One region of the Acidovorax sp. GW823-FHT01C06 genome, then DNA from elsewhere that is predicted to be linked to it. Evidence: predicted binding sites of a transcription regulator. Region 1 holds the regulator's gene; the other holds the start of a gene.

The links. The regulator sigma-54, encoded in region 1, starts transcription at its own class of promoters, with help from an activator protein. The targets are predictions, from matches to a motif close to TGGCANGNAANCTGCTTT.
Region 2: a site for sigma-54 is predicted at 4,518-4,535, ahead of nirB (nitrite reductase large subunit NirB). Genes of this name have one in related genera too.

The regions. Positions count from the first base shown of each region.
Region 1 is NZ_JBXAKN010000005.1:285,237-292,774, reverse strand. It holds gene argS (arginine--tRNA ligase) at 1-1,385, shown strand, start outside; gene AC1RCS_RS13655 (SPOR domain-containing protein) at 1,395-2,039, shown strand; gene AC1RCS_RS13650 (thiol:disulfide interchange protein DsbA/DsbL) at 2,119-2,775, shown strand; gene lptA (lipopolysaccharide transport periplasmic protein LptA) at 2,986-3,642, shown strand; gene lptB (LPS export ABC transporter ATP-binding protein) at 3,639-4,424, shown strand; gene AC1RCS_RS13635 (RNA polymerase factor sigma-54) at 4,597-6,186, shown strand; gene AC1RCS_RS13630 (acyl-CoA thioesterase) at 6,278-6,760, shown strand; gene AC1RCS_RS13625 (THUMP domain-containing class I SAM-dependent RNA methyltransferase) at 6,757-7,538, shown strand, end outside.
Region 2 is NZ_JBXAKN010000003.1:43,559-51,096, forward strand. It holds gene pheT (phenylalanine--tRNA ligase subunit beta) at 1-2,229, shown strand, start outside; gene AC1RCS_RS08390 (integration host factor subunit alpha) at 2,253-2,579, shown strand; gene AC1RCS_RS08395 (MerR family transcriptional regulator) at 2,677-3,111, shown strand; tRNA gene AC1RCS_RS08400 (tRNA-Pro) at 3,142-3,218, shown strand; gene AC1RCS_RS08405 (single-stranded DNA-binding protein) at 3,464-3,763, shown strand; gene AC1RCS_RS08410 (hypothetical protein) at 3,944-4,147, opposite strand; gene nirB (nitrite reductase large subunit NirB) at 4,768-7,302, shown strand; gene nirD (nitrite reductase small subunit NirD) at 7,509-7,538, shown strand, end outside.

The DNA of each region.
Region 1 (7,538 bases):
ACCGCTTTGGCTACCAGGCCGACAACGGCCAGCGCGTGCTGGTCGAGTTCGTCTCGGCCAACCCCACCGGCCCGCTGCACGTGGGCCACGGCCGCCAGGCGGCGCTGGGCGACGCGATCTGCAACCTCTTTGCCACCCAGGGCTGGAAGGTGCACCGCGAGTTCTATTACAACGACGCGGGCGTGCAGATCCAGACGCTGACCACCAGCACGCAGCTGCGCGCCAAGGGCTTCAAGCCCGGCGACGAGTGTTGGCCCACCGACCCCGAGAACCCGGCGTCCAAGGCGTTCTACAACGGCGACTACATCCAGGACATCGCCAACGACTTCCTCGCGAAGAAGACCGTCAAGGCCGACGACCGCGCGTTCACCGCCAGCGGCGACGTGGACGATGTGGAGTCCATCCGCCAGTTCGCCGTGGCCTACCTGCGCAACGAGCAGGACAAGGACCTGCAGGCCTTCAATCTGAAGTTCGACGAGTACTACCTCGAGTCGAGCCTGTACACCAGCGGCCGCGTCGAGGCCACCGTGGGCAAGCTCGTGGCCAACGGCAAGACCTACGAGCAGGACGGCGCGCTGTGGCTCAAGAGCACGGACTACGGCGATGACAAGGACCGTGTCATGCGCAAGAAGGACGGCACGTACACCTACTTCGTGCCCGACGTGGCCTACCACATCGCCAAGTGGGAGCGCGGCTTCACCAAGGTCGTCAACATCCAGGGCACGGACCACCACGGCACCATCGCCCGCGTGCGCGCCGGGCTGCAGGCGGCCGGCGTGGGCATCCCGCAGGGCTACCCCGACTACGTGCTGCACACCATGGTGCGCGTGGTCAAGGGCGGCGAAGAGGTCAAGATCAGCAAGCGCGCGGGCAGCTACGTCACGCTGCGCGACCTGATCGAATGGACCAGCAAGGACGCGGTGCGCTTCTTCCTCTTGAGCCGCAAGCCCGACACCGAGTACACCTTCGACGTGGACCTGGCCGTGGCGCAGAACAACGACAACCCGGTGTACTACGTGCAGTACGCCCACGCGCGCATCCAGTCGGTGCTGCGCGGCTGGGCCGAGCAGGGCGGCGGCGATGTGGCCTCGCTCCAGGGCGCGGACCTGTCGGCGCTCGAAGGCCCGCAGGCCCAGGCGCTGATGCTGCAGCTGGCCAAGTACCCCGAGATGCTCACCGCCGCCGCCGACGGCGAGGCGCCGCACGACGTGACCTTCTACCTGCGCGACCTGGCCGCCAGCTACCACAGCTACTACGACGCCGAGCGCATCCTGGTGGACGATGAAACCGTCAAGCGGGCCCGGCTGGCCCTCGTCGCCGCCACCGCGCAGGTATTGCACAATGGCCTGGCCGTGCTGGGCGTGTCGGCTCCGGCCAGAATGTAAGCAGTCACTATGAAGAAACAACAGACGGGTGGGACCATCATCGGCTTCATCGTCGGGGTCATCGTGGGCCTGGGGGCCGCACTGGCGGTGGCCGTGTACGTGACCAAGGTGCCGGTGCCCTTCCTCAACAAGGGCAACGGGCGGGGCGTGGACATGGATGCCGCCGAATCCCAGAAGAACAAGAACTGGGACCCGAACTCTCCGCTGTACGGCAAGAACCCCGCGCGTCCCCCCGCGCCGGCGGTGGCGGCGGCTTCCGCGCCCGCCTCCGCGGCGGCGCCCGAGGTGCGGGCGGCCGCCTCCGCGCCCAAGCCGGTTGCCAGCAAGCCCGAGGCGGCCAAGGCCGAAAGCAAGCCCGGCGCCGACCCGCTGGGCGATCTGGCCGTCGCCAAGGCCGCCGCCAAGGGCAACCTGGACCCGTTCGACTACTTCGTGCAGGCCGGGGCATTCCGCACCCAGGCCGATGCGGATGCCCAGCGCGCCAAGCTGGCCATGCTGGGCTGGGAGGCCCGGGTGAGCGAGCGCGAGCAAAATGGGCGGGCCGTGTTCCGCGTGCGCGTGGGCCCGTTCACCAAGCGCGATGATGCCGAGCAGCTCAAGGAAAAGCTCGACGGCGCCGGGGTGGAATCGGCCCTGGTGCGGGTGCAGCGCTGAACTGCCGCGCAGCGGGAGCTGAACTTTTTGCGGGGGCATGGCTCACATCCCCCAGACCAGAACCAGGAGAGTCTTTGCCATGAAACGCCGTGAGTTTTCTTTGTCCGCCGCCTCGGCGGTTGCCGCTTCCGCCCTGACGCTGCCAGTGGCCACCCCCGCGCTGGCCCAGGCCCGCCAGTTCAAGGAGGGCAAGGACTTCAAGCGGCTGGACAAGCCCGTGGCGCCCGATGCGCCCGCCGGCAAGGTCGATGTGATCGAATTCTTCTGGTACAGCTGCCCCCACTGCCACGCCTTCGAGCCCACGCTCGACGCATGGGTGAAGAGCGCCCCCAAGGACATGAGCATCCGCCGCATGCCCGTGGCCTTCAATGCCAGCTTCGTGCCGCAGCAAAAGCTCTACTACACGCTCGAAGGCATGGGCAAGCTCGACGCGCTGCACGCCAAGGTGTTCCGCGCCATCCATGTGGAAAAGCAGAAGCTGGCCAAGGACGACGAAATCCTGGCCTGGGTGACCCAGCAGGGGGTCGATGCCGCCAAGTTCAAGGAGGTCTACGGCTCCTTCACCGTGTCCAACCAGGTGCGCCGTGCGTCGCAGCTGCAGGACGCGTATGGCGTGGAAGGCGTGCCTTCCATGGGCGTGGCCGGCAAGTACTACACCGATGGCACCATGGCCGGCAACATGCAGAACGTGCTGCAGGTGGTGGAGCACCTGGCCGCCACGGCGAAAAAGGGGTGACGCCTCCTTGAAGGAAGCGTGGCCCTCGTGAGCCGCCTTCCTGCCCAGGGGAACGCACCCGGCGGCCCGGCAGCGCCGGCTCCACGGGTGCAGGCGTCGGCTTCCAAGCGCCGACGGCCTCGGATGCCCCAAGAAGAAGCCCGCGGATGCGGGCTTTTTTCATGGCGCACGCCGTGGGGTGGCTACAATGACCTGCAAGATTCGTGCCCTATGAACTACCGCATCCTCCCCCACCTCCTGCTTGTCGCCCTGGCCTGCCATCTGGGCGCGGCGCACGCCGAAAAGGCCGACCGCGCCAAGCCCATGAACATCGAGGCCGACGCCTTGCGACACGATGAGCTCAAGCAGACCAGCGTGTTCTCGGGCCGCGTGGTCATGACCAAGGGCTCCATCGTGCTGCGCGGCGCGCGGCTGGACGTGCGCCAGGACGCCGACGGCTACCAGTACGGCGTGGTCACGGCCGAGGCGGGCAAGCGGGCCTTCTTCCGCCAGAAGCGCGATACCGTGGCGGGCGCGCCGGACGAGTTCATCGAAGGCGAGAGCGAAGTCATCGAGTACGACGGCAAGGCCGACAACGTGCGCTTCATCACCCGCGCCGAGCTGCGCCGCTACCGCGGGGCGGTCCTCAGCGACGAGATCACCGGCGCCGTGATCGTCTACAACAACCTCACCGATGTGTTCACCGTGGACGGCAAGCGCACCCCCGCGACCAATGCGGCGGGCGATGCGCCCGCGCCCGGCAGCCGGGTGCGTGCGGTGCTCGCGCCCAAGGACCCGCCCGCCGGTACCGCCGCGCCGGAGGCCGCGCCCCCGGCATCGGCGCCGGTGCTGCGCCCCAGCAACAGCCTTGGCGGCGGCTCCAAGTGAGCGCGCAGCCCGTCAGCCCCGGTCCTGACACCCAGGCGGGCAGCCGCCTGGAGGTGCAGCACCTGGCCAAGTCGTATGGCAGCCGCAAGGTCGTCAAGGATGTGTCGCTGGTCGTGCAAAAGGGGGAGGTCGTGGGCCTGCTGGGGCCCAACGGCGCGGGCAAGACCACCTCGTTCTACATGATCGTGGGCCTGGTGCGCAGCGACGCGGGCGACATCCGCATCGACGGCCATTCGGTGGCCCACATGCCCATCCACCGCCGCTCGCGGCTGGGGCTGTCCTACCTACCGCAGGAAGCCTCCATCTTCCGCAAGCTCACGGTCGAAGAGAACGTGCGCGCGGTGCTGGAGCTGCAGCGCGCGGACGACGACGGCAAGCCGCTGTCGCGCGAGGCCATCGAAGAGCGTCTCACGGCCTTGCTGCAGGAGCTGCGCGTGGACCACCTGCGGGCCTCGCCCGCCATGGCCCTGTCGGGCGGCGAGCGCCGCCGCGTCGAGATCGCCCGCGCGCTGGCCACGCAGCCGCGCTTCATCCTGCTGGACGAGCCCTTTGCGGGCATCGACCCCATCGCCGTGATCGAGATCCAGCGCATCATCGGCTTCCTCAAGGCGCGCGGCATCGGCGTGCTCATCACCGACCACAACGTGCGCGAGACGCTGGGCATCTGCGACCACGCCTTCATCATCAGCGATGGCCAGGTGCTGGCCCAGGGCACGCCGTCCGAGATCGTGGACAACGCCGAAGTGCGCCGGGTGTACCTGGGCGAACATTTCCGCATGTAGACATGGCCTCCACGCTTGTCATTTCGTGTACTGCGCTGCCCCCCGAGGGGGCGTTCGCGCCTTGGGGCGGCCCGGCGGCGCGGTACGGTACCCCCACGCTCCCCGCTGCGCGTGGTTCGCTGCCCCCCGAGGGGGCCTTCGCGCCTTGGGGCGGCCCGGCGGCGCTCAATCAATGAAACCTGGACTCTCGCTGCGCGTCTCGCAGCATCTTGCATTGACCCCCCAGCTTCAGCAGTCCATCCGGCTGCTGCAGTTGTCCACGCTGGAACTCTCGCAGGAAGTCGAGCAGATGCTCGACGAAAACCCGTTCCTCGAACGCAACGCCGACGAGGCGCCGCGCGAGGAGTTTGGCCTGGAAGCCGCCGATACGCCGGCCCAGGCCGACGACTACAGCGCGGATGATGCTATTTTTTCAGGAGCTACCAGCGCAAGCAGTACCAGCGCTGAGGCTCAAAATGATGCTGAAACACCGAGCGCGGGCGCCGACGAGCCCGACTGGAGCGGCGACGGCACGGTGGAGATGGCGCCCAACGACGCCGAGTGGGGCGGCGACGCCCCCGCCCGCAACCGCAACGACGCCGAAGGCGACGAGGCCGACGCCACCGAGCTGGCCCGCACGCACGAATCGCTGACCGCCTTTTTGCACCGACAGGCGCTGGCGCTGCGCCTGTCCGAGATCGACCGCGCCGCGCTGCGCTTCCTGATCGAATCGCTCAACGACGACGGCTACCTGGAGGATCCGCTCGAAGAGCTGGCCATCAGCCTGGCCGGGCCCGACGACCTGGAGCAGATCGAGGAGTTGGTGCACCGCTTCACCGTGGCACAGCGGCTGCTGCAGAGCCTGGAGCCCGTGGGCGTGGGCGCGCGCGGCCTGGCCGAGTGCCTGACGCTGCAGCTCAAGGCGCTGGCCGCCGACGAGGACAGCGACATCGACCCCGACACCGTGCAGACCGCGCTGCGCGTGTGCCAGCAGCCGCTGGAGATGCTGGCGCGGCGCGACGTGCGCCGCCTCACGCAGGCCTGCGGCGACAGCGAGGAGCGCACCCGCGCCGCCATGGCGCTGATCGCCCGGCTGGAGCCGCGCCCGGGGCGCCGCTTCGCCGACGTGGAGCGCAACATCATCATCCCCGACGTGATCGTGCGCAAGGCCGGGCGCGCCAATGGCCGCGACGGGCAGCACAACTTCATCGTGCAGCTCAACCCCGACGTGATGCCGCGCCTGCGCGTGCACGACATCTATGCCGGCGCCCTGCGCGGCCACAAGGGCGGCGAGGGCCACCAGGGCATGCAGCAGCGCCTGCAGGAGGCGCGCTGGTTCATCAAGAACATCCAGCAGCGCTTCGACACCATCCTGCGCGTCTCGCGCGCCATCGTGGAGCGGCAGAAGAACTTCTTCACCCACGGCGAACTCGCCATGCGCCCGCTGGTGCTGCGCGACATCGCCGACGAGCTGGGCCTGCACGAGTCCACCATCAGCCGCGTGACCACGGCCAAGTACATGGCCACGCCCATCGGCACCTACGAGCTCAAGTACTTCTTCGGCTCGGGCCTGGGCACCGAGACCGGCGGCAATGCGTCGAGCACCGCCGTGCGCGCCCTCATCAAGCAATTCGTGGCCGCCGAGAGCCCGACCAAGCCGCTGTCGGACAGCCAGATCGCCGAGATGCTCAAGGAGCAGGGCATCGAGTGCGCGCGCCGCACCGTCGCCAAGTACCGCGAGGCGCTCAAGATCGCGCCGGCGAATCTGCGCAAGGCGCTGTAGGCGCCGTGCGGGCGTGTGCACGGCGCATGCGCCTGGTGGCCCGTTTTTCCGCTCCGTTGCCGTCTTTCCCTCTCACTTCGCCACCCCGTCCATGGCCCGCATCGTCTTCGACCTTCCCGCGCACTTCGGTTTCGTCACCGAAATGCAGATCTACATCAGCCACGTCAACCAGGGCGGGCACCTGGACAACGCGCAGCTGCTGAGCCTCGTGTCCGAGGCCCGGGTGCGGTTTTTCCAGTCACTCGGCTACCCCGAGGCCGACGTGGGCGGGCTGTCCATCGTGGTCGGAGACATCGTGGCGCAGTACAAGTCCGAGGGGTTCCACGGCGAGACCATGCGCGTGGAGATGGCGCCTGCGGACTTCAACCGCTATGGGTTCGACCTGGTCTTTTGCATGACCGAGAAGACCTCGGGCCGCGAGGTGGCGCGCGGCAAGATCGGCATCGTTTTCATCGGCAAGGCCGGCCGCAAGGTGGCGCCGATCCCGGACTCCATTCGCCAGTTGCTGCTGGCCCGTGGCGGCACGCCGGATTCACACGCACTTTCCGAGCGCGTATCCTCACCATCGTCATGAACCAACTCCAACTTTTTCTCCCCTGCGCCGCCGGTGTGGAGGGCTTCCTGGCCGACGAAGTGCACGGCATCACCGGCCTCACGGGGCAGGACCTGCTGGTGGGCCGGGGCGGCGTGCTGCTGCGCGCCTCGTGGCGCGACGCGCTGCTGCTGAACCTGCACAGCCGGCTGGCCCAGCGCGTGCTGGTGCAGCTGGCGCACCGCCCGTACCGCTCCGAGAACGACCTCTACGCCGCCGCCAGCGACGTGGCCTGGGAAATCTGGTTCACCACGCGCCAGACCTTCAAGGTCGAGGTGACCGCCCAGCACAGCCCGCTGCAGAGCCTCAATTTCGCGGGGCTCAAGGTCAAGGACGCGGTGGCCGACCGCTTTCGCGCCAAGAGCGGCGTGCGCCCCGACGTGAACACGCAGTGGCCCGACGTGCGCATCCACCTGCACCTGACCACCGACGAAGCCACCATCTACATCGACACCTCGGGCGAGCCGCTGTTCAAGCGCGGCTGGCGCGAGGACAAGGGCGACGCCCCGCTCAAGGAAACCCTGGCCGCCGCCATGATCGCCGCCAGCGGCTGGGACCCCCACGGCGACAACCCCCAGCCACTGTACGACCCCTGCTGCGGCAGCGGCACCATCGCCATCGAGGCCGCGCAGATTGCCTGCCGCATTCCGGCGGGCAGGCTGCGCCGCTTTGCGTTCGAGAAACTGCTGCCCTACCAGGCCCATGTCTGGTCTGCTATTAAAAATGAAGCTGAAGGCGCAATACAGACAAGCGCTGTACC
Region 2 (7,538 bases), on a different contig from region 1:
CTGCTCAACATCGTGTGCGGCGCACCCAATGCGCGCGTGGGCATCAAGGTGCCCTGCGCCCTGGTGGGCGCCGAGCTGCCGCCGGGCGACGACGGCAAGCCTTTCCTGATCAAGGTCGGCAAGCTGCGCGGTGTGGAAAGCCAGGGCATGCTGTGCTCGGCGCGCGAGCTCAAGCTGTCGGAAGACCACGGCGGCCTGCTCGAACTTGATGCCTCCGCGCCCGTGGGCCAGGACATCCGCGAGCACCTGAACCTGGACGACACGTTGTTCACGCTCAAGCTCACGCCCAACCTGGCGCACTGCCTGAGCGTGTACGGCATCGCCCGCGAAGTCTCCGCGCTGACCGGCGTGCCCCTCTCGCAGCCGGCCTTCCCGGCAGTGGCCTCCAAAGTCCCGGACACCCTGGCCGTGAAGATCAGTGCCCCTGACCTGTGCGGCCGTTTCAGCGGCCGCGTGGTGCGCAACGTGAACACCCGCGCCACCACGCCGCAGTGGATGCTCGACCGCCTGGCGCGCTGCGGCCAGCGTGGAGTGTCGCCGCTGGTGGACATCTCCAACTACGTGATGTTCGAGCTGGGCCGTCCCTCGCACATCTTCGACCTGGACAAGATCCATGGCGGGCTGGATGTGCGCTGGGGCAAGGCGGGCGAGTCGCTCAAGCTGCTCAACGGCAACACCATCACCGTCGACGAAAAGGTCGGCGTGATCGCCGACAGCCAGCAGGTCGAGTCGCTCGCCGGCATCATGGGCGGCGACGCCACCGCTGTCTCAGACGACACCAAGCACATCTACATCGAGGCTGCCTTCTGGTGGCCCAAGGCAGTGGCCGGGCGTTCGCGCCGCTACAACTTCTCGACCGATGCGGGCCACCGCTTCGAGCGCGGCGTGGACCCTGCGCTGACGGTGGAGCACATCGAGCGCATCACCCAGCTGGTGATCGACATCTGCGGCACGCCCGAGACGGCCTGCGGCCCGATGGACGACCAGCGCGTGAACCTGCCCGTGCCCCAGCCCGTCACGCTGCGCGTGGCGCGCGCGGCCAAGGTCATCGGCATGCCGCTCACGCAGGTGCAGTGCGCTGACGTGTTCAGGCGCCTGGGCCTGCCGTTCACGGAAGGCGATGGCACTCTCACCGTGGCGCCACCGGCCTACCGCTTCGACATCACCATCGAAGAAGACTTGATCGAAGAGGTTGCGCGCATGGTGGGTTACAACAACCTGCCCACGACGCCGCCGCTGGCCCCCATCACCCCCAAGCTGCCGGTCGAGGCCACGCGCAGCCCGTTCGCCGTGCGCCGTACGCTGGCGGGGCTGGGTTACCAGGAAACCATCAATTTCAGCTTCGTGGAAGAGCGCTGGGAGCGGGAGCTGGCGGCCAACGCGCAGCCCATCAAGCTGCTCAACCCCATCGCCAGCCAGATGAGCGTGATGCGCTCGAGCCTGCTGGGCTCTCTGCTGCAGGTGCTCAAGTTCAACCTGGATCGCCGCGCCGAGCGCGTGCGCGTGTTCGAGCTGGGCCGTGTGTTCCTGCGGGATGCCAGCGTGGCCAACAGCGACACCACGGTGGAAGGCTTTCACCAGCCCATGCGCGTGGCCGGTCTGGCTTATGGACCCAACGATGCGCTCCAGTGGGGCCGCAAGGAGCAGTCGATCGACTTCTTCGATGTGAAGGGCGATCTCGAGGCCTTGCTGGCGCCGCTGCAAGCCACGTTCGAGCCGGCCGTCCATCCTGCGATGCACCCCGGCCGTTGCGCGCGGGTGCTCCTCAATGGGCAGGCCGTGGGTTTCGTGGGCGAGCTGCACCCGCAGTGGCGCCAATCGTGGGAGCTCCCGCAAGCGCCGGTGATGTTTGAACTCGAACTGGATGCCGTATTGCAGCGTGCAGTGCCCCAGTTCAAGTCCGTGGCCAAGCACCAGTCCGTCGAACGTGATCTGGCGGTGGTGGTCGCTGAGCGGGTCACCCATGCCGAGGTCATGGCGGCGGTCCAGCAAGCGGTGCCCGGCGCAATGCTGCGTTCGGCCGTGCTGTTCGACGTTTACCGGCCCAAGGCGCTGCGTGCGGGCGAAGAGGCACCCGCCGGTGGCCTGGCTCCCGGGGAGAAGAGCCTGGCGGTGCGCCTGACTCTGGGCAGCGACGAGGCGACGCTCACCGAGGCCGAGATCGATGCCGCTGTTCAAGCGGTGGTGGGGCAATTGGCCCAGCGCATGGGTGCACGGCTGCGTGTCTGATGATGTTCAAGGGAGCTGACGCCATGATCGAATTCGCCGTCGAAAGCCTGGAAACGCCAGCGCTGACCAAGGCACAACTGGCCGATCTGCTGTTTGACCAGATTGGCTTGAATAAGCGCGAGTCCAAGGACATGATCGACGCATTCTTCGACCTGATCTCGCAGAGCCTGGTGGAGGGCAAGGATGTGAAGTTGTCGGGTTTCGGCAACTTCCAGATTCGCACCAAGGCACCACGGCCCGGGCGCAACCCGCGCACGGGCGAGGCCATTCCGATCAAGGCACGCCGCGTGGTGACGTTTCACGCCAGCAGCAAACTCAAGGAACAGATCCAGACGGCTGCCGGATCGTGAATTTGTGCCGTTTTTGTGACCAGAATGTTGCCGATGACTGGCGGTCCGTGCGCGTCTGCAGTACGCTAGCTGGCTGACCGGTTTGAATCCACCACCCATGGGCACCCCCCTTCCTTCGATCCCCGCCAAGCGCTACTTCACGATTGGTGAGGTCGCGGAGCTTTGTGGCGTCAAGCCCCATGTATTGCGTTACTGGGAGCAGGAGTTCACTCAACTGCGCCCCATGAAGCGGCGTGGCAACCGGCGCTACTACCAGCATCATGAAGTGCTCATGATCCGCCGCATCCGGGATCTGCTGTATGACCAGGGGTTCACCATCAGTGGCGCGCGCAATCGCCTGCAGGAGCTTGCGCATCCCGCCCGCGACGAGGCAGGGGCCGACGGCGCGATGAACGGGTTTGATTCCGAGATGCCCAGCATGCTGGTGGACAGCGCACGCGATCTTTCCATCGATGCGATGGGCATCACGCTGGACTCCAATGCGGTGCGCAAAGAATTATTTGAAATTCGGGCGCTACTTTCTCTGGGTTGACCTTTTTTCTGCATATAATCTAAGTCTTGTCGGCGTGTAGCGCAGCCTGGTAGCGCACTTGCATGGGGTGCAAGGGGTCGCGAGTTCGAATCCCGCCACGCCGACCATTGTTAGCAAAAGCCCAGAACCGAAAGGTTCTGGGCTTTTTTGCTTGGTCGCGGAAAAACATGCAACACGGCCTGGGGTGAAATGAAAGGCGGCTTGCTGCTGCGTGCTGTGCAGGCATGGTGGCGATACCGAGCCCCCGCTGATCAGCAGGCTCCCTGTCGAGGTAGTGCTGACATGTGGTCAGCCCGTGTTGCGGTTGCCCCCGCCAAAACCAAAGTAGCGGCTCGCCCCGCAAAGGACTCTCATGATCGATGGACTGGTGGCCGGCAGGCTGTATGGCGAGGCCGAGCGGCGTACTGACAAGGCCGGGAAGCCTTTTACCGTCTCCAAGGTGCGAGCAAGCACGGCGGATGGCGAGACGCTGTTCGTCAACGTGATTGCATTTGAGGCAGGGGTCTGCGCCTCCATGCACGCCCTGCGCGATGGAGACTCTGTGGCGCTGGCAGGAAGCATCACGCCAAGAGTCTGGACGGACAAGCAGGGAAACACGCGGCCCGCGCTGGACATGGTCGCGCACCGCCTGCTCACGCTGCACGGCGAATAAAAAACAAGGCGATGCAAAACTGATTCTGCGGCTCGCGCTCGCCACGGCGTGACGTGCCAACGGGCGGTGCAAGAGGAGAGGGCGGGCGAGTCCGGCCGCCTGCCTGAGCGGTGCTTGCGACGAATACCCTGCCGCGCACGAAACAGCATTGAAAACGTGGCTGCTGCCAGGTCGCAGCGATCAGGTTGGTTTTTTGGGTGCTGGCTGGTCCTGCGCGAATCCCAGTGCCTTGAGTTCTTCTTCGCTCAGGTGCAGTTCCGTCAGCTCGGGTTGCCGCGCTTCGACCGTGCGCCTGCGTTCATAGTTGGTGGGCGGCCCTTTTTCCACTTGCCGGCGGTCCTTTCCGCTGCGCCTGTCCGCGCTGCCTCTGCGTTCCACGCTCATGTTGGTAGTCCTTATATAGGAAAAAAGCTCTGGGATTCCTGCCCTGGCTGGCCATCCTTTCAGGAGCACTGAACAGGTGTCCTGACCGGCCGGACTGCATCGTCTCAGTCTGCATGAGGCGGCCACGTTTGAAAACGAAAGAATGGCAACAAACCAGCACACGGCACGCCTTCCAGGTACCAGAACTCCTGGCTGTCCCTGGGGCATTCCGACGCGGTCTGCCTGCGGCAATTTGTCCCAACCTGAGGCGATGCCCTGATTTGGTGATGGTTTGCACCGCATTGATGCGACTCCGTGCCGGCCGGGTTGCTGATGCCAACCCGCTTGCCCGCTCCTGGCGAGCGCGATGTGGCCGCAGGGGCTGAAAGGGCGGCATGGATATTGCTATCTACCGTTGCATGTCTGCCGGTAAAGCTGCCGTCGGACCGACCAACACCCTCCGCTAATGATGGCGGAACCCCCGGACGAGCGAGGCTATGAGCCTCTCGTGGGGTCGTTCCAATCCACACCCGTGCCGTTGCGGAGGGTGAGGTGCACTGGTTGCCTCCCTCGGGGCTGCCGATGCACAGCATCCCTGCACTTGCCCTCCGGGCGGCTCGGTCCATTGCAGGATCACTAGCATGAAAATCGTTCTCATCGGCCACGGCATGGTCGGCCACAAGTTCCTCGAAAGCCTGGCCGAGACCGGCATGACCGGCGTCGAGGTCACCGTGCTGTGCGAGGAGCCACGCCCCGCCTACGACCGGGTGCACCTCTCCGCCTTCTTCAGCGGCACCACGGCCGAGCAACTCTCCCTGGTCGAGCCCGGCTTCTTCGAGCGCACCGGCTTCACCCTGCGCCTGGCGGCGCGGGCCGCATCGGTGGACCGCCGCATTCGCACCGTGACCACGGTCGACGGCGAGGTGCTCCACTACGACAAGCTGGTGCTGGCCACCGGCTCCAACCCCTTCGTGCCCCAGGTGCCGGGGCGCGACCGCGACCACTGCTTCGTCTACCGCACCATCGAAGACCTGGAGGCCATGCAGGCCTCGGGCGCCAAATCCAAGACCGGCGTGGTCGTGGGTGGCGGCCTGCTGGGCCTGGAATGCGCCAAGGCCTTGAGCGACATGGGACTTGAAACCCACGTGGTCGAGTTCGCCCCCCGGCTCATGGCTGTGCAGGTGGACGAGGGCGGCGGCCGCGTGCTGCGCGCCAAGATCGAGGAGCTGGGCGTGCAGGTGCACACCGGCCGCAACACGCAGGAGATCACCGATGGCGCCCGCGCGCGCCACCGCATGGTGTTTGCCGACGGCACCTACCTGGAGACCGACATGATCGTGTTCTCCGCCGGCATCCGCCCGCGGGACGAACTGGCGCGCCAGAGCCTGCTGGCCATCGGCCCGCGCGGTGGCGTGGCCATCGACAGTGCCTGCCGCACCAGCGACCACGATGTCTACGCCATCGGCGAATGCGCCTCGTGGAACGAGCAGACCTTCGGCCTGGTGGCCCCCGGCTACGACATGGCGCGCGTGGCCGCCCGCCACATCGCAGGCGAGACCGACGCTGCCTTCGTCGGTGCCGACATGAGCACCAAGCTCAAGCTCATGGGCGTGGACGTGGCCAGCATCGGCGACGCTCATGCGAAAACGCCGCACAGCCGCACCTGCCAATACGTGGACGAGCGCCGCCAGGTCTACAAGAAGATCGTCATCAGCGAAGACGGCAAGCAACTGCTGGGCGCCGTGCTGATTGGCGACGCCACCGAATACGGCACGCTGCTGCAGATGGCCCTGAACGGCATCACGCTGCCCGAGGACCCCGAGTTCCTGATCTTCCCGTCCAGCGATGGCAAGGCCAAACCCGGCCTGGGCGTGGATGCCCTGCCCGACACGGCACAGATCTGCTCGTGCAACAACGTCACCAAGGCCGGCATCTGCGAAGCCGTGGGCAATGGCGCCTGCACCATCGCAGAGATGAAGGCCTGCACCAAGGCCGGTGCCACCTGCGGCGGCTGCGTGCCCCTGGTCACCCAGGTCATGAAAGCTGAGATGGCGCGCCGCGGCATGGCCGTGAACAACCACATCTGCGAGCACTTCGCGTACTCGCGCCAGGAGATCTACCACCTGGTGCGCGTGGGCAACATCAGGAGCTTCGGCGAACTGCTGGCCCAGCACGGCAAGGGCATGGGCTGCGACATCTGCAAGCCCGTGGCGGCCAGCGTATTCGCCTCGTGCTGGAACGAGTTCGTGCTCAAGAAGGAGCTGGCCGGCCTGCAGGACAGCAATGACTACTACCTGGGTAACATCCAGAAGGACGGCACCTACTCGGTGGTGCCGCGCATGCCCGGTGGCGAGGTCACGCCCGACGGCCTGATCGCCGTGGGCCAGGTGGCCAAAAAGTACGGCCTGTACACCAAGGTCACCGGCGGTGCGCGGGTGGACATGTTCGGGGCGCGCCTGGAGCAGTTGCCGCTGATCTGGGAAGAGCTGATCACCGCCGGGTTCGAGTCCGGCCATGCCTACGGCAAGTCGCTGCGCACGGTCAAGAGCTGCGTGGGCTCGACCTGGTGCCGCTATGGCGTGGGCGACAGCGTGGGCCTGGCCGTGGAGCTGGAGAACCGCTACAAGGGCCTGCGTGCTCCGCACAAGATCAAGTTCGGCGTCTCGGGCTGCACGCGCGAATGCGCCGAGGCGCAGGGCAAGGACATCGGCATCATCGCCACCGAAAAGGGCTGGAACCTCTACATCTGCGGCAACGGCGGCATGAAGCCGCGCCATGCCGAGCTGTTCGCGTCCGACCTGTCCAAGGAAGACCTGGTGCGCATGATCGACCGGGTGCTGATGTTCTACGTGCGCACGGCCGACCGGCTGCAGCGCACCAGCACCTGGCGCGAGAACCTCGAAGGTGGCCTCGACTACCTCAAGGATGTCTTGCAAAAGGACAGCCTGGGTCTGTGCGCCGAGCTCGAATCGCAGATGCAGAACGTGGTCGATACCTACCAGTGCGAATGGAAGACCGCCGTGAGCGACCCCGAGACGCGCAAGCGCTTCCGCTCGTTCGTGAACAGCGACAAGGCCGACGAGAACGTGCTCTTCGTCGAGGAGCGCGGCCAGATCCGCCCGGCCCGCGCGGAGGAGCGCGGCGCCAAGGTCATCCCCATCCGCCAGGCCGCCTGACATGAAGCACCCCCTGAGTCGCTTCGCGCCTTCACCCTTCTCTCGATGCGCTGTGCGAGTCCGGGAGGGGGACGCCCCCAGCGCATGCGCTGGATACGCCGCCTTCGCGGCGGGGCGGCCCTTGCGTGGGGCACTGGTGTCGGCTGCGCCAGTTGCGCGCGCTGCGGGCAACCTGTAGCGCAATGAATCAATAACGGAGAACTCCCATGAGCGCACTTCCCATGAACAGTACCGAC